4 regions of the Acetobacterium sp. UBA5834 genome follow, and region 4 is predicted to be linked to each of the others. Evidence: riboswitches for the same ligand, from Rfam matches in the RefSeq annotation. Region 4 holds a riboswitch; each other region holds the start of a gene.
The links. A riboswitch is a leader RNA that binds a small molecule or an ion and turns the genes downstream of it on or off. The one in region 4 is predicted to bind cobalamin.
Positions count from the first base shown of each region.

Region 1: it holds a riboswitch for cobalamin, as region 4 does, so the genes downstream of both, cobK (precorrin-6A reductase) here and nikA (nickel ABC transporter substrate-binding protein) in region 4, are expected to answer to the same signal.
Region 2: it holds a riboswitch for cobalamin, as region 4 does, so the genes downstream of both, B3F51_RS09650 (hypothetical protein) here and nikA (nickel ABC transporter substrate-binding protein) in region 4, are expected to answer to the same signal.
Region 3: it holds a riboswitch for cobalamin, as region 4 does, so the genes downstream of both, B3F51_RS04765 (ABC transporter substrate-binding protein) here and nikA (nickel ABC transporter substrate-binding protein) in region 4, are expected to answer to the same signal.

Region 1 covers NZ_DJGY01000015.1:273-7,804, forward strand. Annotated here, with positions in the region: gene B3F51_RS03420 (energy-coupling factor ABC transporter ATP-binding protein) at 1-725, opposite strand, end outside; gene cbiQ (cobalt ECF transporter T component CbiQ) at 750-1,628, opposite strand; gene cobK (precorrin-6A reductase) at 1,675-2,451, opposite strand; cobalamin riboswitch at 2,567-2,759, opposite strand; gene B3F51_RS03435 (4'-phosphopantetheinyl transferase family protein) at 2,834-3,445, opposite strand; gene B3F51_RS03440 (ferritin-like domain-containing protein) at 3,603-4,106, opposite strand; gene msrB (peptide-methionine (R)-S-oxide reductase MsrB) at 4,142-4,585, opposite strand; gene B3F51_RS03450 (thioredoxin domain-containing protein) at 4,643-6,703, opposite strand; gene B3F51_RS03455 (hypothetical protein) at 6,769-7,532, opposite strand, start outside.
Region 2 covers NZ_DJGY01000048.1:821-8,352, reverse strand. Annotated here, with positions in the region: gene B3F51_RS09695 (hypothetical protein) at 1-254, shown strand, start outside; gene B3F51_RS09690 (NifB/NifX family molybdenum-iron cluster-binding protein) at 410-781, opposite strand; gene B3F51_RS09685 (C-GCAxxG-C-C family protein) at 810-1,328, opposite strand; gene modD (ModD protein) at 1,511-2,353, opposite strand; gene B3F51_RS09675 (heavy-metal-associated domain-containing protein) at 2,369-2,587, opposite strand; gene B3F51_RS09670 (ATP-binding cassette domain-containing protein) at 2,584-3,321, opposite strand; gene B3F51_RS09665 (ABC transporter permease) at 3,315-4,139, opposite strand; gene B3F51_RS09660 (substrate-binding domain-containing protein) at 4,149-4,940, opposite strand; gene B3F51_RS09655 (TOBE domain-containing protein) at 5,134-5,343, shown strand; cobalamin riboswitch at 5,512-5,686, shown strand; gene B3F51_RS09650 (hypothetical protein) at 5,861-6,508, shown strand; gene B3F51_RS09645 (EutP/PduV family microcompartment system protein) at 6,521-6,982, shown strand; gene B3F51_RS09640 (energy-coupling factor ABC transporter substrate-binding protein) at 7,237-7,532, opposite strand, start outside.
Region 3 covers NZ_DJGY01000020.1:98,958-106,489, reverse strand. Annotated here, with positions in the region: gene B3F51_RS04780 (glycosyltransferase) at 1-38, shown strand, start outside; gene B3F51_RS04775 (hypothetical protein) at 303-1,043, opposite strand; gene B3F51_RS04770 (sugar phosphate isomerase/epimerase family protein) at 1,173-1,967, shown strand; cobalamin riboswitch at 1,973-2,165, shown strand; gene B3F51_RS04765 (ABC transporter substrate-binding protein) at 2,272-3,228, shown strand; gene B3F51_RS04760 (FecCD family ABC transporter permease) at 3,323-4,354, shown strand; gene B3F51_RS04755 (heme ABC transporter ATP-binding protein) at 4,356-5,633, shown strand; gene B3F51_RS04750 (cobyrinate a,c-diamide synthase) at 5,713-7,077, shown strand; gene B3F51_RS04745 (GHMP kinase) at 7,074-7,532, shown strand, end outside.
Region 4 covers NZ_DJGY01000011.1:276-7,807, reverse strand. Annotated here, with positions in the region: gene nikB (nickel ABC transporter permease) at 1-751, shown strand, start outside; gene nikC (nickel transporter permease) at 751-3,183, shown strand; gene B3F51_RS02210 (ABC transporter ATP-binding protein) at 3,210-3,992, shown strand; gene B3F51_RS02205 (ABC transporter ATP-binding protein) at 3,996-4,751, shown strand; gene B3F51_RS02200 (metal-sensing transcriptional repressor) at 4,842-5,180, shown strand; cobalamin riboswitch at 5,370-5,561, shown strand; gene nikA (nickel ABC transporter substrate-binding protein) at 5,775-7,370, shown strand; gene B3F51_RS02190 (ABC transporter permease) at 7,411-7,532, shown strand, end outside.

The DNA of each region.
Region 1 (7,532 bases), on a different contig from region 4:
GTCGGCCGCTTCAGATTGGCCTGTTTAAGAATTTCCCGGTTTTTAAAAATCTCCAGCGGTGTCCCATCGGCGATGATTTTCCCCCGATCAAAAACAATCGCCCGCTCGGCCCAACGGTAGGCAAAATCGACATCATGAGTGGAGATCAGCATCGTCTTGCCTTCTTGCCCCAGCTTGACCAGCACATCTTCCAGCATTTGAGCATTGAGGGGATCCAGGGCGGCGGTGGGTTCATCAAAGATAATCACTTCGGATTTCATGGCAATAATATCGGCAATGGTGACCCGCTTTTTTTCGCCGCCACTCAAATAGTGGGGTGGACGATCCTTAAAATCGAGAATATTCATGTAAGTCAGGGCCTCATCGACCCGATGGATTACTTCTTCCCGGGGCAGTTTTAAATTCATCGGACCAAAGCCAACCTCAGCCATCACTGTGGAGGCAATGATCTGGTTATCGGCATCCTGAAAAACAATGCCAATGTTTTTTCGGAGTTCTTTTAAATTCTTTTTATTAATGACGGTACCCTGATAGCTGATTTCGCCATGATCGGCCTTCAGCACCCCATTGACATTAAGAAAAAACGTCGATTTTCCGGAGCCGTTGGAGCCAATCACGGCAATCTTTTCGCCTTTGTAAATATCGACACTGACCCCTTTCAGGGCCGGGTTACCGGTTCCATAACTGTAATGAAGATTATTGACTTTAAGTATTGGCTCTCTCATCGATTGACCTTTCAAATTGAATCCTTATTTTGTAACATACCAAAGCAGCAGCAGAAAAAGCATAAACCCGACGGCGTAGATCACCTGACTGATCTGAAACGGTTTTTCATCCTCCAGAAAAACCAGGTCGCCTTCATAGCCTCTGGCTTCCATGGCGGTATAATAGGTATTGGCCTTTTTAAGGGAAAGTACCAGCATATTGCTGGCGACATTGCCAAAGGTTTGGCAGGAGGTCTTAAAATCGCAATAACCCTGCCGGGAATCGGCGGAATTGCGCATGTTGTTAAATACGTCCAACAATATAAAAATATAGCGGTAAATCAAATTCATCAGTTCAATGATCAGCTTGGGTACATGGGCTTTTCGCAGTACTCCGATAATTTCAGAAGATGGTGTCGATAGGGTCATCATAATCATCGCACTGATCGCCCCAAACACTTTCATCATCAGAAACAACATTTCCTTAAGCTTGGCAATCGACGTATACAGGTAACCAAATCCGAGATAGAGATTGAACTGGCCAATTGGCTGGCTTGAAAAATCAATGCCGATGGCAACGGTACTCAAAATGATAAAGGTAAGCGGAATCATCAGCACCGACAGATAAGCTCCCAGCGGTAAGCCGCCTTTGACAACTGTTAAATAAGCCATGCTGACAATCACCGCCAGCGAGACCAGCTGGTTATTAAGCACGATGCAAAGCAGCAGGGTCAACCCTGAAAAGGCCACTTTAAAGCTGGGGTTCCAGTCTCTGATTTTTGAGGCATAAGCATAATAATCAATGGCTGATCCTTCGCCGTGTTTATGACCGATTTGATGATGATGCTTGTAATGATGATGGCTGTTATCGCTTTTTTCATTCGTTCGGACAAAACCAAGCCGTTTGGCTGAACTGTTTTCCATCTGCACCCATCCTTTCTTTATCTATGATTCCTGTCCATTGCCTGCGCTACTTAACCGTATCAATACGATCGATACATTCAATCAACGCATCAACCGAACTGAATTTATTACTGCACTGCTCTTCAATGCGATCAACAAGAATGATCCTCATTCCCAGCTTTTTAGCGGCGTTGATCTTATCCACGACGCCACCCATGTTGCCGCTTTCTTTGGTCACCAACACCTCTGCCTGGCAGTATTTAAAGAGTTCCATGTTCAGGGCTTCGTTATAGGGCCCTTTGATGGCAATGATGTTTTTGGGGCTGAACCCCAGGCTTTCACATTTACTTAAAACCTTCCAGTCCGGCAGCACCCGCAGATAGACCCGCTTTGAATAGTCCGGAATTCTTTTGAAAATATCAATTCTATTACTGCCCAAAGTCAACAGAATGTTTCCTTGGCAGTTCATCAGAACATCACAGGCTTCCCCATAGCTCTTAACAACGGTAATATCCGGATCATCTTCGTATTTTAGCCGCTCCCGTTCATAACGAATATAGGGCAGATTTTCAAATTTGCAGACATTGATGGCATTTCGGGTTATTTCTGACGAAAAGGGATTGGCCGCATCAACTAAACAGGTTGGTTTTAGGGTTCTGATCAAATGGGTAATGTGATCTTTATTGAGTTTTCCCTGATAAATATCCAGATTCTTAAATTCCTCCAACATCCCGGCACCCAGACGGGTCGTAACGGTTACAGCCGTGTCATGGTTATTTTCTAATAGTCTCGCAATTACAGTCTTGGCATCGGTTGTCCCGGCTATTACTAATACTTTTGACATCTTCCTCCATCACTCTCATTTATATTTTTGCACAAAAAAACCTCATTATCTCTAAACAAGACAATGAGGCCGCAAAAATGCGCACAAAAATAAACCTCCTCCATCTCTCGTAGAGTTTGAGATACACAAACAGGCAGGTCTTCTGGCTTGAGCGTCAACATTGCCTCCTGCCTTCCCATTTCTGGTGGCATTCCTGGAGAAACTCGTCTCTTACAGCGGCGGGACCGCGGGGGATTTTCACCCCTCTTCCCTTTTCACCGGCTTATAATACATTGATTACAGCCGACACCTGTTTATTTATTTAATTCTTATATTTTTCTTAATTCAATAGTACTATATCAAATTTTTCCAGTTTTGTCACGTATTTTTTATCCCAGCGATTTTACGCTCTGAATCGTTCCGTTCTTAAACCCAGCTCGGCCAATGACATTCCGGTGATGGAAAACACATAGGCTTCATCAGGGTCAACCAATGTGATGGCTTCTGAATCGATGGACTCAATTGTTTTTAAATCATCCCTCAGACCGGCCCCTGTTTTTTTCATCAAACTTTCTTTTTTAGTCCAGATTTTCGTAAAAGCCAGGGCCTTGTTATCGCTTTTATTAATCAATTTTAATTCCTGCTCGTTACAGACATATTCAGCCAGCTGGCCATCATAGGCCGCCACGGTTTCAATATCGACCCCGACATCACTGGTATGAATGGCACAGATTACTCCATTTTTACAATGGCTGAGATTAAAGTGGATCTGGGGATAGTCGCTTAAATATGGCTTGCCCTTGGCCGAATAACAAAAGCGAAGCTTTTCCGAAATACCATATTCATTTTTTAACCCGTAATTCAGCAAAACATAGCCCAATACCGACAATTTCTGATCAAGCTTTTGCCGATACGCTGTTGCCTTTTGCTGCCGTTCGTCAGGAAGCAACATCAGACTGCGTTTAAAAAGTTCATCTGAAAATTCTTCCATTTGATCAAATAAATAAACTGCCATTTATACCCCTTCACTTTTAACTTTAATAGTAGCACTATCTTAACAATTTTTTTCGTTCTTGACTATTTTTTTCATAAGTAAAGGGCTAAACCATTCTTCAAATGAAGGTAGTCCAGCCCATTTATTTTTTAATACCGTTAATCTGAAATGATTTATTTTAGTATTCTTCCCGGACTCCAAATTCGGCGTCTTCCACCCATTCTTCCGGACGTTCGACCAGGGTAATCAGATTATCAAAGATTTTATAATGATTCTCTTCCTGCTTGACCAGGTAACCAAACAGTTTTTTAGTTTGTTCATCTGCTGATTCCTGATAAAATTTCTGATAGAGTTCGATGCTGTCCTTTTCCATTTGCAGAGCCATCCGATAGACATCCAGCTGATTGGGGATTTTTTCGAATTTGTTTTTAAAATCACCCCGGTCTTTAAAAACATTGTTGGTATCTGCCAATGCTTCATTATCAGCTAAATCGTAACTTATTTTTGCCAGCTCATTTTTTAGCAATACGGCGTGACCATTTTCGTCCTCGGCCAATAATAAAAACACCGCATTTAACGGATTGTCCTGATTGTTTTTTGCTTGTTCACGGTAATATGCTTCGCCGTCACGTTCCATCTTAATTGCAAATTCAATACTATTCATTTCTTCACCTCTCATCATTTATTAACCTCGTCCTTTGACGATCTTATACTAAACTACTCAAGCAAATTTAAATAAGCGCCATAACCCTGGGCTTCCATTTCCTCGGCTGGAATAAAACGCAGCGCCGCACTGTTAATGCAGTAGCGCAAGCCTCCGGTGGTGATCGGACCATCCTCAAAGACGTGACCCAGGTGGGCATCACCAGTGACGCTACGAACCTCAGTCCGCTTCATCCGCATGCTGGTGTCACTGAGTTCTTTGACCACTTTGGGATCGATCGGTTTGGAAAAACTGGGCCAGCCACAGCCCGATTCAAATTTATCGCTGGATGAAAAAAGTGGTTCGCCAGTGGTGATATCGACATAGATTCCTTTGCGGTATTCATTGTAGTATTCATTCTGAAACGGTGGTTCGGTGGCATTTTTCTGAGTCACCGCATATTGATCCGGGGTCAAGGTCTTTAATAAGGTCTCCTGATCCTTCTTTTGATAGTTCATTATCGTTCCTGCCTTTCTCGTGATGCTTCTGTTCTACCCCATTTTTCCTGATCTTAATCAGTCTTTTATAATTTTAAGAAAGCTTTCAAGATCATTCACCGGTTGCTCGCAACGATAGTTTTTACAAATATAGGCAGTCGGTTCGCCATGAATCATCTGCTGATTAACGGCAAACTCATTGATCTTTTTGAGATCGGTTTCGCTTTTATTAAACAGTACCACCGAAAACGGCAGAAACTGCTGATTTAAGTGACGGTTCATTTCACGAATCGTCGCATCGGTCTCATACCCGGCAAAAACCACCTCAGTAGTAGGCTGTTCATGGAATAATTTGGCACAGAGCATCATCGTACTGGCCATCGGTGCCTGATTGAGGTTTCCGGCAAAATAGCCAAATATCCCGTTGACAATATCGATGTATTTCTGCTCTCCGGTTATTTTGCCCAGCTTCAGCAGACAATAAGCAGCCAGGGCGTTTCCCGATGGCTTGGCATTGTCGTATACTTCCTTGGGCCGGGCAATCAGTTGCTCAGTATCATTGCCGTAGAGAAAAAAGCCAGCAGTGCCAAATTCATCGCCAAAGAGGTTGATCATATCCACCGCCCGGACAATCGCTTTTTCAAGATACTCGGTTTTAAAACTGGCCTGATACAGTTCCAGATACCCCCAGATGACACTGGCATAATCATCCAGATAGCCGAGAATTTTGGACTCTCCCTTGCGGTACCGGGCGTAGAGCCGGCCACTCAGCCGGGCCATGTTGTTTTCAATAAAGGCCATGGCCTCTTCCGCCTGTCGGACATAGACGGTTTTGTTAAAGATCCGTCCCGCCATCGCCAGAGCGGCAATCATCAGCCCATTCCAGGAGGTTAGGATCTTATCATCTTTATGGGGATGCACCCGCTTTTCCCGCTGAGAAAAGAGATCGGCTGTCATCTCATCGAGCGCTTTTTCCAACTCGGGATTGGCTTCAATCAGATCGAGATCAGTATCGATCATATTAACAATGTTCTTGCCCTCAAAATTACCTTTTTTTGACATCGGATAAAACTTAAAAAAGACCTCGGCCCGCTTCTGGCCCAGTATTTTTTCCACCTTATCCATCGACCAGACATAAAATTTGCCTTCTTCCCCTTCCGAGTCGGCATCTTGCGCGCAATAGAAGGCCCCTTCCGGGGAACGCAGATCGCGGTTGACATAGGTAATGGTTTTTTCGGCAATTTTTTTGTAGAGTATGTTGCCAGTAGCCTGGTAGGTTTCAGCATAAACCATAATCAGCAGGGCATTGTCGTAGAGCATCTTTTCAAAGTGGGGAACCAGCCACTGTTCATCGGTTGAATAGCGGGAAAACCCAAAACCGATATGATCAAAGATCCCGCCTTTATACATTTGCTGCAGGGTTTTTTCCACCATTACCAGGGCATCGGGCTGCTTAAAGGCCTGATAGCAGCGCAACAGGTAAAAAAGATGATGGGGGGCGGGGAATTTGGGAGCCTTGCCAAAACCACCATAGCGGTCATCAAAGCTTTCATCAAAAAAATCATAGGCATCAAAAAAGATCGTTCGCTTTAGTTCCTCTTCCCCTTTTCGCACCTCCAGATTATTGAGCAGTCCGGTCATCCGATTGGCAGAATCAATAATGTCTTCATTATTTTTTCGCCACTGGCTTTCAATACCCAACAATACATCAATCAAGCCAGGGTTTCCAAGCCGAGAGTATTTGGGTAGATAGGTGGTGGCATAAAAAGGTTTGCGGTCAGCGGTCAGAAAAACATTAAGGGGCCAACCGCCCTGACCGGTACTGACCTGGGCAAAGGTCATATATATCTGATCAATGTCTGGCCGCTCTTCCCGATCGACCTTGATGCTGATAAAATATTTATTCAGGATTTCGGCCACGGCTTCATCCTCAAAGGATTCTTTTTCCATCACATGACACCAGTGACAGGTGCTGTAGCCAATTGAAAGGAAAACCGGTTTGTCCTGTCGCTTGGCCAGATTAAAGGCCTCGTCCGACCAGGGATACCAGTTTACCGGATTATAGGCATGCTGTAATAAATAAGGACTCATTTCATGAACAAGTCGGTTTGCTTTCTTCTTTACGTCGTCAAGAGCCATTGTGTCAACTCCTTTTTATAGTTTTCGTTACTTGCTATTATGCCCCTTAACCATTAACCTGGGCTTTAATTACCTTCAAAATTCAAAAATTCCGCTTCCAGGCGACGGCTGATCACCTGGTAAAAAACCACACTGAGAATTGCGCTGATCAGGGCAAATACTCCGTAACCCAAAATTGGATTGACAAAATACCCCAGCAAACCACTGATCCCAATTAACAGCCCGGTATAGGCCATCCCCACAAAAAGCGTGATCACCACATTCATATTGTTTTTAATGGCCTTTTGGGGGTTATCCCAATTGAGCAGCGGTCGGTTCATGTCCATAAATAATCCAAACAACAAAATCGGCAGTGACCCCAGTATCCCCAGAACGATGGTTATCACAAGGGTGGACAAGGGTAAGGGGAAAATGAATTGCACCGCAATGATTGTAAAGACGATCCCCAGGCTTTGAATAAACATCGCCACCCCGGTTCGCCCCACAATCTGATCTCTGGCAGTCACCGGAATCATCCGGGTCAGCCAGGAGGCTTTTCCTTCCCGGGAAAAGGTCGAGGCGGTAGTGGCTGAGGTACCTCCAAAAAAGATAAAAAAGGCAATCAGTAAAAAGTTGATCAAAATCGGCATGGCTCTGAAAAATTCCTGCATCCCCTGTAAATCTTCCGGGGGAATTTCAATAAATGAAACACTGAGGAGAATGCAAAGCGGCGCAATAATCACCACGCTGACATTATTAAAAAAGTATACCGGGGTCCGTAACAATAGCCGCAAATCCATGGTAAATATTGCCATCGCTCCGTGACTCTTTTTCCCCAGCACTTTGCTGC
Region 2 (7,532 bases), on a different contig from region 4:
CCAGTGCCGTTCACAGTGCCAAACTCGATCGCAAAAATTCCGGCCAGACCGGCATTGACGGTTTAACCGATCCGCAAAAGAATCTCTATTTATTTATGAAAGATTGTGGTGGTGTAACCATGCCGCAATGCGTCGAAAAATTCGGCTTAACGCCGGATGAAATCAGCACCAATATGTCCGTCCTGCGACATCTCGAACTGGCCAAGGGGCAAAAGCGAGCGGATGGGGTCTATTTTGTTGTTTGGGAAGCCTGATTATTTTAGAGCCCCATCTTTTTGCGTTGCGGATTTCGAATAAGCGATCCGCTGACCGGATTACTCGAAATCCGGCTTTTAAGACAGTAATTAAAGCATCCTTATATGCAGAAAAAACCCTATATTTTAGGGTTTTTTCTGTGATAAGCTATTGTTTAATGGTGATGGTCATGATCGCCACCACAACCATCGGTACCTTCAATGTTTCTGATGAGCTTTAGGTCACGTTTCTTCATTAAATCAAGGGCTTCCATGCCCGTCTTGCCAGACCCCAGAAAACGGGTAATACAGGCATCAGCCAGGATCTCAAAGGCCTGCGGATCACTGATTGCTCCGGTGATGATCCCTTCGCAATTCAGGTCAATTACTTTTTGCGCCAAGCTTTCTGCCGAAAAATCATGGCAGTTTTCAATTGCACTCACACTTAAATTCGTGGTATCGACCACCAATAAATACTTCCCCGTCTCAAACTGCTGCGAAACCTTGCTTTCCAGCGTTTTACCGTCCATCGCCATTGCTAAATACATTTTTACGCCACCCTCCTTTTTCCAGCTCTCATTTTTTGTTGTTATCACTCATTTTTTCGCCATATGGCAGCTCGAAGGCTTCGTTTTGCGGAATTTGCAGATATTTGTACGCTAATTGAGCGGTTGTTCCTACCATTTTCATACAGTGAAGCCGACGGTCTTTTCCATTCCAATCTTCAAACGGCTCACAGATTCCACGACAGGTTGCCCCACCATTGGCTTTGCAGAACTCGCCAACCAGATTGTTATAACGTCGGTAATATTTTTGTCCGACTTCCGGGCCACGTATCTCAGCATCGATGCTCCAGGGATCCTTGCGCCCATAAACCGCACTGTTTGCCATCACGGCAGCTGACAAAGCGCCACAGGTTTCACCGACAAGGCCGATGCCACCACCAAAACCGGTACACATCGCAATCGTTTCCCGGGGAACATCCAGAACCCCCCCACGAAGTAAGGCATCGTAAACACTTTCTGCGCAATTTAAGCCACTCTTGAAATTCTCGATTGCATAATCATTGACCAATTGACTCTTATTTTCTTCCATCTTCATTTCCCCCGCTCTTTCCTTATTTTTTGCATTGCGTAACTGAATTGATCCTGCTATACAATATTATATGCTATAAATAGCATATGTCAATAATGGAATTGATTAAATCGAAGTCCATCCCGTATTGATCACTTAACAAAAAAAGATACAAGTCACCACGCTTGTATCCTGAAATGATGCTATTGATTAATTCTAACTCCAACGTCAATGGGTTTGGCACTGTAGAGACAGGTTGTCACAATACCATTGACCTGGGTGCTGGCATAAGCGGAAATATTCGTCTCATTGATGCCGCCCGCTGCCAGCAGCACAACGCCAGGAAATTCACTGCGCAACTGCTTAACCGCTGCGCTCAGATCTTCGACCGTCAGCTTATCAAACTGGATTCCATCTACCCCGGCCTGGCAAAGATCAATTGCCTGGGCCAAAGTGGTGGCTTCGACAATAATTTTCTTTTCGCAGCATTCAGCTTTCAGCTCCGGCATTTTTTTTAGCAAACCATCAAACCCACCAATAAAATTCAGATGCTGTTTGAATACCAGAATGGTTTCTGATAAACCCAAGCGGTGAGGCATGGCCCCACCGGACATGATCGACTTGATCGCCAATGCCTTGGTTCCGGGAAATCCCTTCCGGGTCGTCAAGATCGACGTGTTCGGGCTTACCTGCTTGGCCATGTCGACCATTTTTCGGGTTTTGGTGGCGATTCCCGAACAATTATCGAGAATGTTCTGGCCCACTTTCCAGGCCTTATGCAAATCTTCGGCCCGTCCCATGCCGGTAATCAACTCAGCGCCGGCACTGACTTTCTGCCCTGAGGCTACCATCAATCCTGTCTTGATGTGTAAGCGCTCAAAGATCGAACTGACTTCTTCGGTGCCACAGACAACCGCATCTTCCCGGGTAAAATATGAAATTTTCCCCGGCTGTTCCCTGACCCCCAAAACCCAGCTGGTCAAATCAATATAGGGAACGTCCTCATTAATTAACTGGTCAATCTCGTTGATCGATATAAATGACATCTTTTTTCCTCCGTTTCAGGTGATTATTTTGAATTCTTTGCCTTCGATTGTTTCGATGCTGTCTTTGATAGTATCGGTGATGATCCGCTGCTCGTCAAATAGAATTGTAACGGACTGATAATCATCGCTGACCTCAACCTGACTGATACCATCCTGTTGTAGTAATACTTCCGTAATTTTCTTGACACATTTGGGGCACATAATCCCCTCTACCTCAAATACCTGCTCTTTCACTCGTGAATACTCCCTTCATCATTCCGGCCCAGAAACTGATTGATTTCTTCATCCTGACACCGCTCAAATAAGTTGGCACTTTTTCTAACGGCTTTTAATTCACCATTTACCATAATGCCGATTCGGTTGGCCATGCGCTGGGCTTCATTGAAATCGTGGGTCACAAATAGAATCGTACACCCGAAAACTTCATGAATTTTATTAATCTGATCATACATGTTTTCTTTAGTTGCCGGATCCAGAGATGAAAAGGGTTCATCCATCAAAAGCAGCTGCGGGTTTAAAATCAGCGCCCGGGCCAGTGCTGTTCGCTGTCGTTCGCCACCACTTAAGGTTCCTGGATATTGTTTAAGAATATGGCCGATTGATAATATTTCTGCCATTTTATCGACCCTTTCTTTTTGAACCACTTTATCTATCTTGCGGATTTTTAATCCATAGGTAATATTATCAAAAACAGTCATATGGGGAAACAAACCAAAGTCCTGATAGACAAATCCGATATTTCGCTTTTCCAGCGGTACATCGATGACGGGGATCCCCTGAATCATTACTTTCCCGGAAAATTTTCGGTAAAATCCTGCGACCGATTCAAGCAAAACGGTCTTGCCCGATCCGGTTCTGCCTAAAACCGCAAAGATCTCTTTCTCACTGATGTTTAAGTTGATTTGATTCAACTTAAACTTTCCCAATTGTATCGAATAATTGTTAATTTCAACCATTGCATTTACCATCTATTCACATCCTTCATCCGGCTTTCTTGCTTATTTTTTCGACCGATCCAATTCGTCAGAAACAAAGACAGCAGCGAAATGATCAGAATCACCGTCGCCGAAGCCATTGAGGCTCCGGTATCACCAGTCGCCAGATTCAAATATATCGATGTCGTCAATGTTTCGGTTTTCATCCGCGTCGCACCGACTAGCATCAGGGTCGCGCCAAACTCGCCTAAGGCTCTCGACCATGTCAGAACAATCGTTGAAAGAATACCATTTCGGGCGAGCGGCAGGGTAATGGTGATAAAGCGCTCCCACTTTGTCGCTCCCAGACTACCGGAGATAAATTCCAGCCGCTCATCAACTTCTTCAAATGCCGTGCGAATAAAGCGAATGGCAAACGGTAAATTGACAACTGTCTGGGCGATAATAATCCCATTTTTATCAAATACGACTTTAAATCCCAGCTCTTTTAAGGCTTTCCCAAAATCCGAGGAGAAAACAATCAACAAACTAAGCCCCAAAACAAGATAGGGCATCGACAGCGGCAGTTCAATTATCATTTGACATGCCTTTTTAAATGGAAATACGGTCCGGGTTAATGCGTAAGCAGTCGGTATCGCCAGCAACATACAAATAAGCGTCGCAATACTGGCGGTATATAAGCTTAGCCTGATGGAGAACCGTACTTCCTCCGAATAAAACGCGGCCCCTAAATAGGGGATCCCTTTAAGTACAATTGCCAATAACAAAGCCGTCGTAAAGATAATGACAATAAAGGTAATAATAATGGTTAGTATTTCAAAAAAATCAAAGGTTGATATTTTCCCTCTCATACCAACAATCTAGTTGAGTACTTCATAACCGTTATTTTCCCAAATCGTCTTGACCGGATCCGAATCCAGATAGGTCATAAACGCCGCCAGCGCTTCTGTATTGGCACTTCTGCTTAATTTGGCTGCCGGGACTGTTTTTACATAGGCATTGAGGTCTGGGGTATTGACAATTTCAGCATTGGCTGGCACATTTTCTTTCCAGATAATAATTGCATTGCATTCGTCTACTGACAGGGCATTGGCTATTTCCGGGGCGGTTGCGGCCCGGGCGACGACATTCACATTGTTTAAAATGCCCAGGTCGGTTAAGGCCTTATTGGCGATCTTGCCGATTGGTGTCGCTTCACCATCCCCCAACACAACTTCGACCCCGGCCCCGGTTAAGTCGTTTAAGCCGGTGATACCAAGCGGATTGCCGCTTTTTACCGCCAGCACCGGAATGTGTTTAACCAGATCGATGCTTTCGCTCACCTTGTCCTGAACCGGTTTGAGCTCATCAGCCGAGCCAGCAATAAAGAGATCTCCTTCACCGGTTGTCTGAATCTGATTCTGGATTTGAGCGGCGTTGGCATAAACCACCTGGATATCACAACCGGTTTCTGCTTTAAACTGATCGGCAATCTCACCAAAGGGTTTGGTCATCCCGGCTCCGCAGTATACAAACAGTGTTTGACCATCAAGACTTTTTGTCATATCAACCTTTTCTTCGGCCTGACTTGAATTACTACCACAACCCGACACCAAACCGAGTAGTGTTCCCATTACCAATAAAATCGCTAACCATTTTCCTCTACGTTTCACTCAATTTCTCCTTTTGATTCGCTTAGTATTGTTTTGTTTTGTTATGAATGTTATTATATTGCATACCCTTCTTTTATGTCAAGAAATCATTTCGGTTAAATGCACTTCGCTGTTTAACACTGTTTTGTCTAGCTTAAAATGGGTAAAATTAAAAAGGTAGTATTTAATACCTTGTGGGAAAGGGGGTGTCAAAATGAAATTAAGTGCAAGAAACCAGTTGAAAGGAAAAATTGTTGCAATTGAAGATGGTGCGGTGAGCGGGATCGTGAAAATTGATATTGGAAATGGCAACATTATTTCAGCAACAATTTCCATGGCGGCAATCAAAGATCTTGGATTAGTCGTCGGCGGTGATGCAACTGCGGTCATCAAAGCAACATCGGTTATGGTTATGGTTGACTAGACGAATCTCAATTCAAAACACAGAAGCGGATAGCAATTCCGTTTCTGTGTTTTAGCGTAGCTGAGATCTCCGGCTTTGCAAATAGTATTTAAGTCAGTTATTGTCTCTAATCCAAGGACGTATTTTACCTTCATCTTGAAAAAAACAATAATAGACTTGATTAACACCCATTTTTAGTTTATTATTGGCATAGAAAAGCATTTACAAAAGGAACGCGGTGAAAATCTGCGACAGTTTCTTTGCTACTGTAAGGAGAATATGGACGTATTCAGTCATTGGGAAAACCGAGAAGGCTGGGTGCAGGGAGTCCCTCCAAGTCAGGATATTTTTGTAAACGCATCATCTGTTTGAAGCTTCAAAGAAGGCTGCAAAATGTGAGAAGAAAACGAAATGACGTTCTCCTTTAATTAAATGACGTCACTGAAATAGTCCCGCATTTGTAAACCTTTTTTTGAAAAGGTTTTTTTATTTTTTTGCAGAAATAAAAAAACTGAACACTCAAGAAAAGAGGAAAAAAATGAAAGACGTTGTTATCAAAAAGATTCCCATTGGAACAGATATTGAAAAATTGCTGGGAAAGAAGCCCCTTGAGGCGGATTCCTCTGCTTATGAAGAGTACAGCCATGCTGCGAATATTTTAAGCCAACGGTTTAAACCCCGGGCCATTCTCAAAGAATGTTCGGTCAAAACAACCACCGGCAACACGATTCTGATCGGCGGCCACGTATATAAAAGTAAAATCCTGAAACATCTCTTGTCGGACAACCAAAAGGTGTTTTTGTACCTGTTGACCATCGGCGACATGCCAACCAACCTCAATCAGACCGAAAAATATCTGTTAAATTCGCTTAAACTTCCCGTTATGACTTCAGCAATGCGATATCTGAAAAATACGATCCAGCTGGAGCAAAGCTTTGATAAAATCGGGATGGTCAATCCCGGACTACTCCCGGACTGGTCGATTAAGGCCAATCAAATCATCTTCAATACCTTTAGCAACTCGACCAAAAGCATCGGCATGGAAATAACCCCCTACAGCACCATGCGGCCGCTTTACAGTTCTTCAGGCATTCTTTTTGAGGATTTATTGGATTACTGCGATTGTCAAACCTGCCCCATCGATGCCTGTATCGGTCGGGAAGCACGTTTTGTCCAATCAGCCTAACGGAGAATTTTCATGGCAAATAATAAAAACCGCGTCGCCCTGATCGGACGGATTGGCAGTGGAAAAACCACCTTATTCCAACGGCTGACCAATGAATTGATCACTTATGGCAAAACTCAGCAGGTCAGTTATTCTGACCATTTTATTGATACCCCCGGTGAGTTTATTGAACTGCCCTGTTTTCGACCCCAGGCCATCAATGTGACCTGTGACGCTGGACTAATCGTCCTAATTAATTCCAGCACCGATCACCAAAACTCGGTGCCCCCAAATTTTGTCTGTACCTACAACATCCCGGTGATCGGGGTCATCACCAAAATCGACCACAGGCATAGCGATTTGAAACGCAGTCGGCGTTACCTGACTTATGCAGGTATCCATCCGGATAAGATTCATCCGGTCAGTGCCATTACCGGGGATGGGATCAGGGAGCTGAAAGCGGTTCTTCAGAAATATATCACTTTTGAAATCTAAGTGAGAAAGCACACAATCACTTGAATGATAAAGCCACCCACTGATATTACCCCAGGCAGACAAAATCCCTATTTGACCAGCCAAATAGTATTTTCTGCCTGAACACAAACGATTCAAAGACACTGATTTCTTGATATCGTTTAAAAAAGCGCGTTAATTTCATTGTGAAAATAACGCGCTTTTTTATAGACGCACGCAAATAAAACCTAATTTAATTTTTCGTTTCTTAAAAGGATCTGCCGCTAAACTGCAACCTATTTCGTTTTTTTCTTGCCGGTCTTGCCTTCTTCCTGCTTCTTGCGTTCAACAAAGCGACCCATCACAAAAGCAATAATACCGACACCGATACCGGTTTGGATGCAGAAAAACAAGCTTTCCACTTCGCCGGGGATTTCACCATTAATGGCTGTTTCAAAAATAGGGGTAAACCAGGGTTCATATTCGGTTCCGGTAATCTCTGAAACCACCCCGCTACCGGCATCATCCGATCCGCCAAATTCCGCATCCTGCAGGATAAACAGGGGCACCAGAGCAATCAATACCACCAATA
Region 3 (7,532 bases), on a different contig from region 4:
AATACACCATCGAGTCGGTGGAGACGATCAGCGAGTAAGATCAAAAAGCTATTTGTTGTCTCAAGATAACCCAGTACCGACAATTGTTACATCATGTTGTACGCATCGGAGCGGACATGGCATCGCCTGTCCGATTCTGCGCGCAGGCAACGAGCCAATCACAAGCTTGCTTGTAGTTGGCGACTGCCCGCGACCAATGCGAAAGGAGCAAAGCGGATTTCGCATGGCGCGGCGAACAACAGATTAACAATTGGTCGGTACGGTAGTTGAGCGATAACCCTAAAGGTTGAGAAGAACGTTGGTTATTGAATTTCGACTTCGGCCTGGGGATCAAAGGGATTGGTTCGGATCGAAAAAGAGTACAAAAACGGATAGGACTTGCGCTGGTGGTTCATATACAGCAGCCATTCCACCAGCAGCAGTTGGTAGGCCCGTTCAATATCGGTCATCAGGTGGCGGTAATCATTGTCATTGAGCGTTAGCAGGTTTTTGCGGCTGGACAGTTCCTGCTCAGCATGGGAAAGCGACATAACCAGGTCGGTAAAGGTTTCATGCTCAACCAGAAACGGGTTTTCCAGCAGTTTTAAAAAAAGCTCCCGGTGCGACGTTAAAAATTCGCTGAGATTCGTAAGGCAGGGCCCGGAAAAACTCAGATGATGGCGAACCCCCTTCAGATTCTTCAGGGCGTTTTTATAATCCCGGTTATCCCACTGCGGTTTGATCAGCAGAAATTCGCGAAAATCTGGGAGGTGTTGATCTTCCCGGGAAAAGAACTGCATCAGTTCAACACCGGCCTCGGAGAAGAAAACACTGAGTACCATGTTGACTTTTTTGAGCCGTTCTTTTTTATCCTTATCTTCAATGACCTTATGAAAAATCACCGAAACCAATAAGACTTCAATCGGTAAAAAGGCAATGTCGCCCAGCAGATACAAAAAGATATGATGAGAATCCTTGAAAATCAAAAAATGCGAATAGTAAAGAATGGCGGATAAGGCGATAAAGCCAATGCCGATCAAGATGCCTTTGTAATATTTTTTCATGAACACGCTCCAATTTTAGTATTAGAGATATTATAGCGCAGTTTTTAAAAGATGACCAGAGTGGCGATTTGAAGAGCACGGGTAAATATCAGCAAAAGACCTAAATTTATTTGAGAATGCGAGGCCATTATGAAGTATAGTATGTTTTCCTGGTTTGGCTATTTTATGAAATTTGAAGACCGCATCAAAATCATTGCCGATGCCGGTTTTGATGAGGTGATGATTTCCTGGGAGGATGAGTTTGAGCCCTGGGCCTTAAAAAAAGAAGAATTCCCAGAGTTGGTTCGAAAAAACGGTTTGGGGATCACCAATATCCATGCCCCCTTTATCGGCTACAGCGACATCTGGACCGCCTCCCGGATGGAGATAAAACCCAAGCTGCAGATGTTCAAAGATTATCTCAAAGATTGCCAGGCTTTTGAAATCCCGGCGATGGTGATGCACACCAATGATCTCGATGAATTTGAGCCGGATCTCGATAAAGGCCTGGCCTTCTTCTCCGAGCTGGCTGATGCCGCCGAAAAATACGATGTCGATCTGGCGGTGGAAAATGTTTCCCGCCAGCATCTGCTTTGTTATCTGCTCGATCAGATTAATGCCCCCCGCTTTGGGATGTGCTATGACAGCTCCCACGATTTTCTGGAAGAACAGAACTGCGGCCGGATTCTAAAAAAGCATAAAGACCGGCTTAAGGCCCTGCACCTGTCCGACAATGATTTTAAGGCTGACCGCCACTGGATTCCCGGCGAAGGCAGCATTCCCTTAGATCAGGTAATGGCCGAAATTCTGACCGTGCCAACGATTACGATCATTTCCTACGAGGTGCTGGCCAATGAAGACTGGCGGGAAAAGGAACCGCTTGATTTTGCCCGGGCGGTGCTTGAGAGTCTGGCCATAAATGATGAAAAACCACCGCAAAAATAATCAATTGAAAAGTTGCCGATTCTATGATACACTGCCACTAATATAAATAAAGAAGTGATGAGGAAAGAGGTGGAAGACCTCTACAGCCCCCGCTACTGTAATTGCCAACGAGATTTTTGTGCCACTGTCTTTAAGGATGGGAAGTGAGAATCAAGAATATGCATAAGTCAGGACACTCATAATCATTGATATTCTTCGGTGGGAAGAACAGGATTAAACCGTTTGTTTAGTATCCAGCCTCCACAGGAAGCTGGATTTATTTTTGCAAAAAAATGCAAAAAAATAAAGAAAAAGAAGGACGAAAATGAAAAAGAAAAGCATGCGAAATTGGTTGGTGATTCTTGCTGTGATTGCTTTAATGGTATCCTTTACCGGCTGTCAGCCAGGCAAAACGACAGCGGATGAATCAGGCGTCGAAACAAAAAGCGGCTCGACTACTTACCCGGTCACGGTAACCGATAATGCCGGTAATTCAGTGACCATTGAAAAAGAACCCCAGAAGATCGTCTCATTGTCTCCGGCAACAACCGAAATCCTGTTTGCCCTGGATCAGGGGGACAAGGTCGTCGGACGGACCAAATACTGTGATTACCCCGAAGCCGCTTTAGCCGTGACCGATATTGGTAGTTTTAACGCACCAACCCTGGAAAAAATTATTGAGTTGGCACCGGATATTGTGGTGGCCTCGGATTTTGTCTCCGATGATATCAAACAACAGTTGGAAGCCACTGGCGCCAAGGTAATTACCTTTAATGCTGCCAATATTGACGGCGTCCTGGCCAATATTGTTCAGGCTGGCGAGGTCACCAATGCCAACGACAAAGCGACTGAAATAGTTAAAAAAATGCAAGCTGACCGAGAAGCGTTAATCGAAAAGGCGAAGACTGCCAAAACCCAAAAGTCAGTTTTCTTTGATATCGGAAAATTCTATACCGCTGGTCCCGGGTCCACTTTGGATTCGATGCTGACCGATTTGAACGCCGTCAATATTGCCGCTGATGGAGCAGAACAATGGCCGCAGCTCAGCACCGAAGAAATCATTGCTGATAATCCGGATGTTTATATTTCGCTTTATACCAAACCGGAGGATGTTAAAGCCACCGCTGGTTTTGATAAGATCAATGCGATCATTAATGATCAACTGATCTACTTTGAATACCTGACCCCGGAAAGTGATATGATTCAGCGGCCCGGTCCCCGAATTATTGAGGGGATGGCCTTAATAGCCGAAAGCATTTATCCGGAAATATTTACCAAATAAGTTTGTCTGATGGGGCGAAGGCTGTTCGCCCCCTGGTTTTCTTAAGTAGAGAGACTCAGGGGGTGAACAGACAAAATGATTAGTGGGAGAATACATGAAGAATACCGTCAAGAAATATGGCATCATCCTGTCCATTGCCATGTGCATCATCATCATTTACGTCTGTACCTTATTGGGGGTGGCATCGATTTCTTTTTGGGATGCCAATAAAATTCTATTGGATCAGATTTTTCATATCGATCTTGGGATGGAAAATATCAGTGACGGGGCCATTGCGATTATCTGGAATGTCCGTCTGCCCCGGATTATTTTGGCCTTTATTACCGGTGGAGTGCTGGCTATCTGTGGCGCCGCCTACCAGGGCATTTTTAAAAACCCGATGGCCGACCCCTATATTTTAGGAGTATCCTCCGGGGCGGCGCTGGGGGCGACGATTGGTATTGTCATGAATTTTTCCAGCAGTTTGTTCGGAATGAATGGTACGGCGATTTTAGCCTTTGTTGGTTCCTTTACCACCATTCTGGTGGTGTACAGTATTTCACGGGTTGGTCGCAAAGTGCCGGTGGCGACGCTGCTGCTCAGCGGGATTGCCATTGGTCAAACCATCAGTGCGATTATGTATCTACTGATGATTTTTAATCAGGAAGAAATGACCCAGATTATGTTCTGGATCATGGGCAGTTTAAACGGCAAGGGCTGGGATCAGGTTTTAACAGTCCTGCCCTATGTGCTGATTGGCGGGGTGATCATGCTGACTTCAGTGCGGGAGCTCGATATCATGCTCCTGGGCGAGGAAACCGCCACCCAGCTGGGCGTCGATACCGAACGGTTAAAAAAGAAAATTCTGATTACCTCGTCCCTGCTGACGGCGGCGGTGGTTTCGGTAACCGGGATCATCGGCTTTGTGGGACTGGTGGTGCCGCATATTGTGCGGTTGGTAACCGGGCCCAAACACCGGGTACTCATTCCATTCTCATTGCTCTTTGGCGGGGCGTTTCTGATTCTTTGCGATACCCTGGCCCGAACGGTGGCCGGGCAGGAAATTCCCGTTGGGATTATCACCGCCGCCTTTGGCGGGCCTTTCTTTGTCTATCTGCTTAGAAAACGCAAGCAGGGAGGTGCCTGAGATGGAACGATTAATGCCAAAAGTCATGCTGGATTTTAAGGATGTGGTCTCCGGCTATGGTGAAAAAGACATCCTGCAGGGCTTTAACGCCACCATCTGCCAGGGTGAGTTTGTCGGCCTGATCGGTCCTAACGGCACCGGGAAGTCGACTCTGCTCAAATGTTTGTCTGGTCTGTTGCCGGTGAAATCCGGGGTCATCACCCTGGAAGAAAAGGACAATACCAGCTATAGCCAACGGGAACGGGCCCAGATGATTGCAGTGGTACCCCAGTCCTTTGATATCGACTATGATTTTACCGTTGAGGATATTGTTCTGATGGGACGAAACCCCTACTTAAGTTATCGGACCAGGGAAAGTCAGAATGACTACCACATTGTGACGGAGGCGATGCGGGCTACCAAGACCCTCCCGTTTAGAAAACGGCTCTACAATAATCTCAGCGGCGGGGAAAAACAACGGGTGATTATTGCCCGGGCGATTGCCCAGGAACCGGACATTATTCTGTTGGATGAACCGACCTCGGCCCTCGATATCCACCACCAGATTGAAGTGATGGAGCTGATTCGCGATCTCAATCTGAAAAAATCGATGACGGTGGTGGCCGTGCTGCATGATATTAATCTGGCGGCCCGTTACTGTAACCGCCTGATTTTAATGAAAGACGGCAAGGCGATTGTCGATGGCATCCCCAAAGATGTGATCACCGAGCCTAACCTTAAAAAAGTCTATGAGATGAAAATGTTTATCAAGGAGAACAAGCTGTTTGGAAAACCGGAAATTATTCCCCTGCGGGTGATTAAAGAATCGGAGGACTACCGCAGCTTGCGGATTCATGTGATCTGCGGTGGCAACAGGGCCTCCCAGGTGCTTGAAGAACTCGAAGCCATGGGTCATCAGCTCACCGCCGGGGTGGTCAACCAGGGCAGCGATGATTGGACTATCTGTGATGTACTGGGGATTCCGATGATTGAAGAAAGTCCCTTTACGGCCATCAGCAGTGAAAAACAGGTTAAAAACCTGGCCGTTATGGCTAAGAGCGACCTGATTCTGATTTCTGATCTGCCCTTTGGCCACGGCAACATTACAAATCTGAACGGTCTGGAAAAGCTACCGGGGGAGATATATTTCCACCGCAATTGTCTGAATAATGATTTTACCGAAGGTCAGCTGCAAAAGCGGCTGGAAGCGATCAAAAAGCACAAGACGGTTAATGAAATTGATGATCATCAGGAATTTATTGAAATAGTTAAAGCCTTGACGCTAATTGAAGATAAATAATTTCGTATTAAACGGTTTTTAGCGGTCGATCAGTGAATGCGAATAACGAGATATGTCATTGGAAAAAGGAGACACAATTATGAATTATTTTATGCTGGCCGGAGCCAGCAGTAACGTCGGCAAAACAACCGTCACCATGGGCATCATGGCAGCCTTCAAGAAACGGGGACTGAGGGTAAAGCCCTTCAAAACCGGGCCGGATTACATTGATCCGATGTTTCACCGCTTTGTAACCGGCGAGCCGTCCATTAATCTGGATACCTGGATGTTAGACGAAGAAACGATCCGGGGGTTATTCTCCCGTCGTCTGGCAGAAAACGATCTGGGTATCGTTGAAGGGGTGATGGGTCTTTATGACGGCCATAGTCTGGAATCGGATGTCGGCAGCAGCGCCTATCTGGCTAAAACCATTGATGCGCCGGTGATTCTGATCATCGATGGCCGGGGCATGGCCAAAAGTGCGGCGGCAATGGTTAAAGGCTATGTCGATTTTGATCCCGATACCAAAATTGCCGGGGTCATCATCAACCGGATCTCAACCGAATCCCATTATCTCTTATTAAAAGAAATGATAGAAGCCTATAACGATGTGACCTGTCTGGGGTATTTCCCCAACAATCCCGATATTGTTATGGACAGCCGTCATCTGGGGCTGGTGCCAGTGGAAGAGATTGCTGATTTCCGGGACAAGGTGGACAAGGCCGGAGCATTGGCCGAAGCCCATATTGATCTCGATAAACTATGGGAAATCAGCCAGCACGATCAGGAGGTCAGGGCTTATGCCGATCCTTTTGCAGATTACGCCGCTAAATATCAAGGTCTGCGGATAGGGGTGCCCAAAGACCGAGCCTTTAATTTTTACTATGATGACAATTTTATGGCGCTTAAGCATGCCGGGGTGGAAGTGGTTCCTTTCAGTCCGCTTAATGATGTAAGTCTTCCTGAGCCGCTCGATGGCCTATATATCGGCGGGGGCTTTCCGGAAATCTTCGGCGCCGAGCTGGCAGCCAACACCGCAATGATCGCCGATATCAAAAGTAAGCTGGAAGCCGGACTACCCTGCTATGCCGAGTGCGGCGGGCTGATGTATTTAACCAACTCGATGACCTTAAACAGCGGCGAAACCAATCCAGCAGTGGGCTTTTTCGAGGCCGATGCTCAGATGACCAAACGGCTGCAGCGGTTTGGATATGTCAATATCGCCGCCTATCTGTGCGGCAAAACCATCGAGATCCGGGGACACGAATTTCATCACAGTCTGGTGAGTACCACCGAAGCCTTGCCGACTGCCTATGTGATCACCAAAAAAGGTAAAACCTGGACTTGCGGCTATCGCCAGAAAAACGTTCTGGCTGGCTATCCTCATATTCATTTTTACAGCAATCCGCTGTTTTTAACCAGTCTCTTAAATGTGGTTCTTGAGCACCAAGCGGGGCAGGCATGAGGCGGGTTACAGTTAAAACCCCGGGCACCTGCGGCGAATACATCCAGGGCTGGTATGATGGCAGCCCCTGTCTGGTATCCAGCCCGATTGACCGTTATTCCCGGATTATTCTTGAAGAAGGTCCGGGGAATATTGAGTGTCTTAAACTCAAAACAAAAAAACTGGTCGAAGCAGTTTTCCGGCACTTCGCAATTCCCCAGCCGGAAATGGAGCATTTGCATGTTACCATGACCAGCGAGATTCCGCTGGAGAAAGGCATGGCCAGCAGTACCGCTGACATTGCCGGCATGGCCGCCGGACTTTCGGCATATTTTAACTTGGGTCTGACCCCCAAAGAGATCGGTGCCCTGTGCACGACCATTGAGCCCTCCGATAATTTGATGTTTGAAGAATTAAATTTGTTTAATCATATCAGTGGCTCGGTGCTAAAGGAATTTGACGGCACCGTGTCGGCG
Region 4 (7,532 bases):
CTTTATTATCCAGTATACCAACTGGCTGGGCGGGGTATTAACTGGCGATATGGGCGTTTCCTATATTTCCAATAAACCGGTTTTTGAAACCTTTGTGTCAAAGTTGCCAGCGACGATATATCTGACACTAACTTCAATTTTACTTACCGTCCTGATTTCGATTCCCTTTGGGGTTTTAGCGGCCGTCCGTCATAATCGTTTCACCGATTATCTGATCCGCTTTTTCAGTTTTATCGGCAATGCCTTACCGGGTTTTTTTGTCTCGCTGCTGCTGATCTATTTTCTGGCCTTACAGCTTAAGCTGTTTCCGGTTATGGGCAATGGCAGTTTAAAGAGCATCGTTTTGCCGACGCTGACTCTGGCGATAGCCATGTCGGCCAAATACACCCGCCAGGTTCGCACCACGGTACTGGAAGAACTCAATAAGGACTATGTCATCGGGGCCCGGGCCAGGGGGATCAGGGAGCCAGTGGTGCTTTTTGCCAGTGTACTGAAAACTGCGATGCTGACCATTGTCACCCTGCTGGCGCTGTCAATTGGTTCCTTACTGGGTGGTACGGCAATTGTTGAATCCATCTTTATGTGGGATGGCGTCGGGAAGCTGGCGGTGGATTCGATTATGATGCGGGATTACCCGATGATCCAGGCCTATGTCATCTGGATGGCGATTATTTATGTGGGCGTTAATCTGGTGACCGATATCATTTATCATTATCTGGATCCCCGGATTCGATTGGAACAGGAGGCCTGATGGAAGTAACAGAGCGTACAGCGATTCGGGTCAGAACCCGGAAAATAAAAAAAAATCACACGATGACGAAATTCTATCTTTTTCTGACCTTGGTGATAATTTTATTGCTGGTGGCAGCCCTGGCACCCCAGATTGTTTCCTATGATCCCTATGCTCAGGATCTGATGCAGGCCTTGCAGCCCCCCAGTCCGGAGCATCCGCTGGGGACGGATCGCTATGGCCGGGATATGTTGTCCCGGGTGATAATGGGGGGACAAACCACTATTTACTCGGCACTGCTACTGGTAGCGATCATCACCGGATTTGGAACCCTGGTGGGATTGTTCTGTGGGTATCAGGGGGGCAAAATCGATTCCTTGATTATGCGGGTTTCGGATGTCTTTCTGGCGTTTCCGGGAATGGTCTTTGCGATAGCCGTGGCTGGCATTTTAGGTGGTGGGCTGATCAATGCGGTGGTGGCGCTGGCCTGTATTTCCTGGCCTAAATTTGCCCGGTTGGCCCGAGGGCAGGTGCTGGCGATTAAAAACATGCCCTATATCGCCGCCGCCAGGCTGAGTGGTTCCGGTTCGATCAAGATTGTTTTTAAGCATATTTTACCCAATATTATCGGCCCGATTCTGGTAACGGCCACCCTTGACATTGGCACCATGATGATGGAACTGGCGGGATTGTCCTTTCTGGGTTTAGGGGCAATGCCCCCAATTGCCGAGTGGGGTTCAATGATGAGTGAAGGGCGTAGTATGCTGCAGACCGCACCATGGGTAATTCTAGCACCTGGTTGTGCTATTTTTATATCAGTAACGTTATTTAACTTACTGGGGGATACGGTCAGAGATGTTCTGGATCCCAAAACTAAAAGAAAAAAAGGAGAAAAAATGAAAGTAAAAAGTAAGATTCTGGCAGTGCTGTTGTCATCCGTACTGGTTGGCGGGATGCTGACCGGCTGTGCCGGTTCGGCTGGCACCAAAAGTGCGGAAGAAAAGGTGTTCAACTACGGCACCATGGCCTATAGTGTCGGTAATTCGAATGTGGGAATGAATCCCCATGAATCCTACATCGGTTGGTCAGCCCTGCGTTATGGCGTCGGTGAAACCCTCTTTAAATTCAATGAAAAGATGGAGCTGGAGCCCTGGCTGGCCAAAGATTATGAACAGATTGATGACAACACCGTCAAAATCAATTTACGTGATGATATTACCTTCTCCAATGGCAAGAAAGTGACTGGCGAAGCGGTCAAAGCCTGCTTTGAAGATCTGATTGCTAAACATGACCGGGCGCCCAAAGATTTGCAGATTAAATCAATTAGCGCCGATGGCCAGAGTGTTACCATTGTCTCAGAAAACAAGGTGCCGGCCCTGATTAACTACCTCTGTGATCCTTATGGCTGTATCATCGATATGGAAGCTGGCGTCACCACTGACAAAAATGTTGTTGGAACGGGTCCTTATGTGGCTAAAACCATCACTGAGACTGAAGTCAATCTGGAAGCCAATATGGACTACTGGGGCGGCAAGCCAAAGGTTGGAAAGGTTAATGTAAAAAGCATCATCGATGGCGATACTCTGACGATGGCGCTGCAAAGCGGCGAAATTGATGCGGCTCAGGGCCTGCCCTATGCCAGTCTGGAACTTTTCCAGGAAAACAAGGATTATACCATCAGTTCAACCAATACCTCCCGGGTATATCAGGCAGCTTTAAATTATAATTCAGCAGTGATTAAAGACGATGCCGTTCGTAAAGCCATGGCTATGAGTATGGATAAAGACGGCTTTACGACCGTTTTACTTCATGGCAATGGGACTCCGGCGATTGGTCCATTCCCGGCTAACCTGCCTTATGGTGGCGACAAGGTAAAGGACGCTGCTTATGACATTGAAGGTGCAAAAAAGGTGCTGGAAGCAGCAGGCTGGGTTGATACCGATGGTGATGGCATCCGCGAAAAAGATGGCCAGAAACTGTCGATCAAATGGTTGACTTACACCTCCCGTCAGGAACTGCCGCTGCTGGCCGAATCGGTTCAGGCCACCTATAAGCAAGCTGGCATTGATGTACAGGTCAACGCCACCGATTCCTATAAGGATTTCCTGAAAGCCGGCGACTATGATGTCTTTGCCAACGCCTTTGTAGCGGCACCAACCGGAGATCCCCAGTATTATTTCACCACCCATGTGGTTGATAATTCTGACTATAATCGTGGACACTACCATAGTGACAAGGTGGAAGCCCTGGTTGCCCAGCTGCGAAGCGAGTTTGACACCGAAAAACGGACCGATCTGGCAATTCAGATTGCGCAGCAGGTGGTTGACGACAACGCCTATATCTACGCCTCTCATTTAAAAATGTCCTTTGTGATGGATAAAGGGGTGACCGGCTTTACTGCTCATCCATCGGATTATTATGAAATCACAGCCGATCTGGATATCAACGAGTAACTAGTCCTGAGCAGAAGGAAGGATTTATGCAACAACCATTACTGGAATTTCAAAACGTTGAAATATCCTATGACGGCGAGCCGACGGTTTGGGGGTTTAACTTAAAAATGCAAGCAGGCGAGATCCTCGGGATTGTCGGTGAGTCCGGCAGTGGCAAAAGTACCCTGATCAGGGCGGCCATGGGTCTGTTGGGTCCGGCCGGTCTGGTCAACCGGGGCGAGATCCGCTACAAGGGTCAGCCGGTTCTTGATCTTGATGATGAAGCCTTGCGGATGCTGCGGGGACCAGAAATGGGGATGATTTTTCAAAATTGCGGCAGTGCCTTGTGTCCAATCCGGACCATTGGCGAGCAACTTTATGAAACCATGGCCGAGCACGGCGTCAGCGACCGTCAGCTGGTCCGGGAAAAGGCCACAGCTCTATTTGAGAAGATTCATTTAAGGGATACCGAGCGGATTTTAAATAGCTATCCCTTTGAATTATCCGGAGGGATGAATCAGCGGGTCGGCATTGTTATGGCAATGCTGCTGGAACCGGAGCTGCTTTTTGCCGATGAGCCGACCTCGGCCCTGGACGTCACCGTCCAGGCCCAGGTGGTTCGGGAAATGATGACAATGCGGGAAGCATTTGGAACCGGAATTGTGGTGGTAACCCATAATATTGGGGTGGTGTCATTTATGGCCGATACCGTGGCGGTGATGTGCAAGGGTAAGCTGGTTGAATATGGCAAGACCCGGGAGGTGATTGATCATCCCCAGCAGGATTACACCCGCCAGCTGATTGCGGCCATGCCCCGGATAAAAAGGTGAGACATGAATAGTATTTTAGCAGTCAGCCAGTTAAAAAAAACCTATACCAAAGGAAAAAGCACCATTTGTGCGGTTGATGAGATCAGCTTCCATGTGGAAAAGGGTGAATGCCTGGCGCTGGTGGGCGAAAGCGGCAGCGGTAAAAGCACAGTTGCCAAGCTGATCACCGGCCTGGAATCTTTGGATGGCGGTGAGATTGTTCTGGATGGCAAAACACTTAAAAACCCCGGGCGAAAAGAACGCAGATGGGTTTACCAACTGGTTCAGATGGTTTTTCAGATGCCGGTGGATTCCTTTAATCCCCGGATTCGGCTGGGGGAAAGTGTCATGGAAGGGCTGATCAATCAGGGTATGAGTCGTCGGGAGGCGAAGAATACAGCCATTGAATATCTGGAAGTCTGCGGACTTGGCCCGGAATTTATCAGCCGTTATCCCAGTGAGGTCAGCGGTGGCGAGTGTCAGCGGGCCTCGATTGCCCGGGCAGTTGCCCGAAAGCCCCAGCTGCTCATCTGCGATGAAGCCACCAGCGCTCTGGATGTCACCGTCCAGGCCCAGATTGTAGCGCTCCTTAAGCAATTGCGAAAAGACCAGGGGATGTCACAACTGATGATCTGTCATGATCTGGCTCTGGTGCAGCAATGCTGCGACCGGGTGCTGGTGATGCATCAGGGTCGGGTGGTGGAAACCGGTACTCCGGACGAGGTGATTGCCAGTCCCCGGGAAGCCTATACAAAAAAACTGATCGATTCGATTCTGTAAAATATGAAAGGGCATCTCCCCTTGGGTGGTGTCCTTTTTCTATATCTGTTATAATGGGTTAAACAGATATAGAAAATGAGGTGAATGGAGATGCATGAACATCAGGGTGAAGGGATCGATGGTGGACGTGATAGTGGCCACGGTGGAGATCACCACCACCATCATCATGAACATACCCAGACCAAATCAGTGTTGAATCGCCTTTCCCGGGCCGCGGGTCATCTTGAATCGGTGAAAAAAATGGTCGAATCGGGAAGAGACTGTACCGAGGTGCTGATTCAGCTTTCAGCGGTGAAGTCAGCGATTAATAACGTCGGCAAAATAATTTTACAGGATCATATTGAGCATTGCATCGTTGATGCGGTGGAGAATAACGACGAAAAGGCTTTGGAAGAACTGAGAAAAGCGATTGACCGCTTTATGAAATAAGCACCCTGGGTTTATGTCGGTCAGATATCGACTGGCATTGAAAGACATTCCAAAAAAGAATATCATTTCCTTGAAAGGGACTTGCGCAGGCGGTTTAAGCATGTTAAAATGTCAAACAGAAACAATGAAAAACACGTGATTGTGGCATTGTTTCTGTTTTTTAGTGTTTTATAAAACACCGACAACGAATTAAATATTAATAAAACAGGTGCCGGCAGTAACGAAGGGTTACAGGCCGGTGAAAAGGGAAGAGGGGTGAAAGTCCCCCGCGGTCCCGCCGCTGTAAAAGAAGAGTTCCTCCAGGAATGCCACCAGAAACGGGAAGGCAGGAGGTAATGTTGACGCTTGAGCCAGAAGACCTGCCTGCTTTAATTACTCAGACTCTACGTGCGATAGAGGAGGTGTTTTTTTTTGCAGGCTTTTTGCGACCTCACTATCTTTTTGGAGATGGTGAGGTTTTTTTATCGAAAAAATCACCAATACTACCGCAGTGAAGTCTTACATTGTGATAGAGCGGGGTTTCTTTGCCAGGATGCGCAATGGTAAAAGCCGAGCAAATCAAATAAATAAGTATTTTTTGAGGAGAAAAAGAAAATGAAATTGAAAAAGGGTTTAGCGGTGGTAATGACTGCCGTGTTGTGTGCCGGAATGTTTGCCGGTTGCTCAGGAGCGTCCGCTAAAAGTGATGTGTCGACTAAAGAAGCGTTAAATTATGCCTGCACCAAGGATATTCGGGATATCAACCCGCATTTGTACTCGGGTGAAATGTCAGCCCAGAACATGGTGTTTGAAGGCCTGACCAAGAATGAAGGCGGAGAAGTGAAGCCAGCTCTGGCTGAAAGCTGGGAAATTTCAGCAGATGGACTGGAATACACCTTTCATTTAAGAGAAGGGGTCACCTTTACCGATGGTGCGCCGTTTAATGCCGCCGCAGTTAAGCTGAATATGGATGCCATTCTTGGTAATGCTGAACGCCATTCCTGGTTGGATATGGTTAATGAGATCAAGGAAAATGTGGTGGTCGATGAACACACCTTCAAACTGGTGTTAAAGCATCCCTACTATCCAACCCTGGTGGAATTGGGACTGACTCGACCCTTCCGCTTTATTTCGCCCAACTGTTTTGTCAATGGCACCACCAAAGAAGGGGTTAGCGGCTATATCGGTACCGGACCCTGGGTCTTATCGGAGCATGTCGACAATCAGTATGCCACCTTTACGCAGAATGAAACTTATTGGGGTGACAAAACCAAAATCAAAACCATTAACTGGAAGGTCATGCCAGATTCCCAGACGATCCTGTTAGCTTTGCAAAACGGCGAGGTCGATTTACTTTTCGGAGCGGATGGTGATCAGATTGATCTGGATTCCTATAAGAAGCTGGAAGCAGAAGGCGCCTATCAGACGTATTTAAGCGAACCGGTCGCTTCCCGGGCGATTCTTCTCAATACCAAGGCTCCGATTACCAAAGACATCAAGGTACGGGAAGCCATTGAATATGCCGTGAACAAGGAAAACATCATTCAGGGAATTTTAAATGGCTCAGAGGATCAGGCTGATACGCTGATGTCTAAAGATGTACCCTATTGTGACATTGATCTTAAAACCATCGCCTATAATCAGGAAAAAGCCCAACAGCTGCTCGATGAAGCCGGTTGGAAACCAGGAAGTGATGGGGTTCGGGAAAAGGATGGCCAGAAATGTGAAATTACTTTTTCCTATAATTCCAAAAACGCCCAGGAAGGTACCATTGCTACCTCGATTCAGGCCGATTTGGCAGCCATCGGCATCAAGATGAATATTCTCGGGGAAGAAAAACAGGCCTTTCTGGATCGTCAGAAAACCGGGGATTTTGATCTGCAATATTCGCTATCCTGGGGAACCCCTTATGATCCCCAATCCTATGTTTCATCCTGGCGAATTCCGGCGCACGGGGATTATCAGGCTCAGGTTGGATTGGAAAAAAAGCAGTGGCTGGATGAAACCATCACGAAGATTATGATCGAATCAGACGACAGCAAGCGGGCCGATATGTATAAAGAGGTACTGACCTATATTAATGATCAATATGTCTATGTCCCGATCTCCTATTCAAAAACCAAGGCAGTGGGAATCATGGGACTTGAAGGGGTAAGCTTTAACGATTCGCAATATGAAATCCCCTTCGAAAAAATGTACTTTTCCAATTGATCACCAATTTTGATTATCGAAAACAAAAGGGAGTAAGACCATGAAGCAATACTTCGTCAAAAGGCTCCTGTGGATGATTCCGATTTTGATCGGAATCTCCTTTTTTGCCTTTATACTGATTAATTTAAGCCCCAGTGATCCCGCTGAGGTGGCAATCCGGGT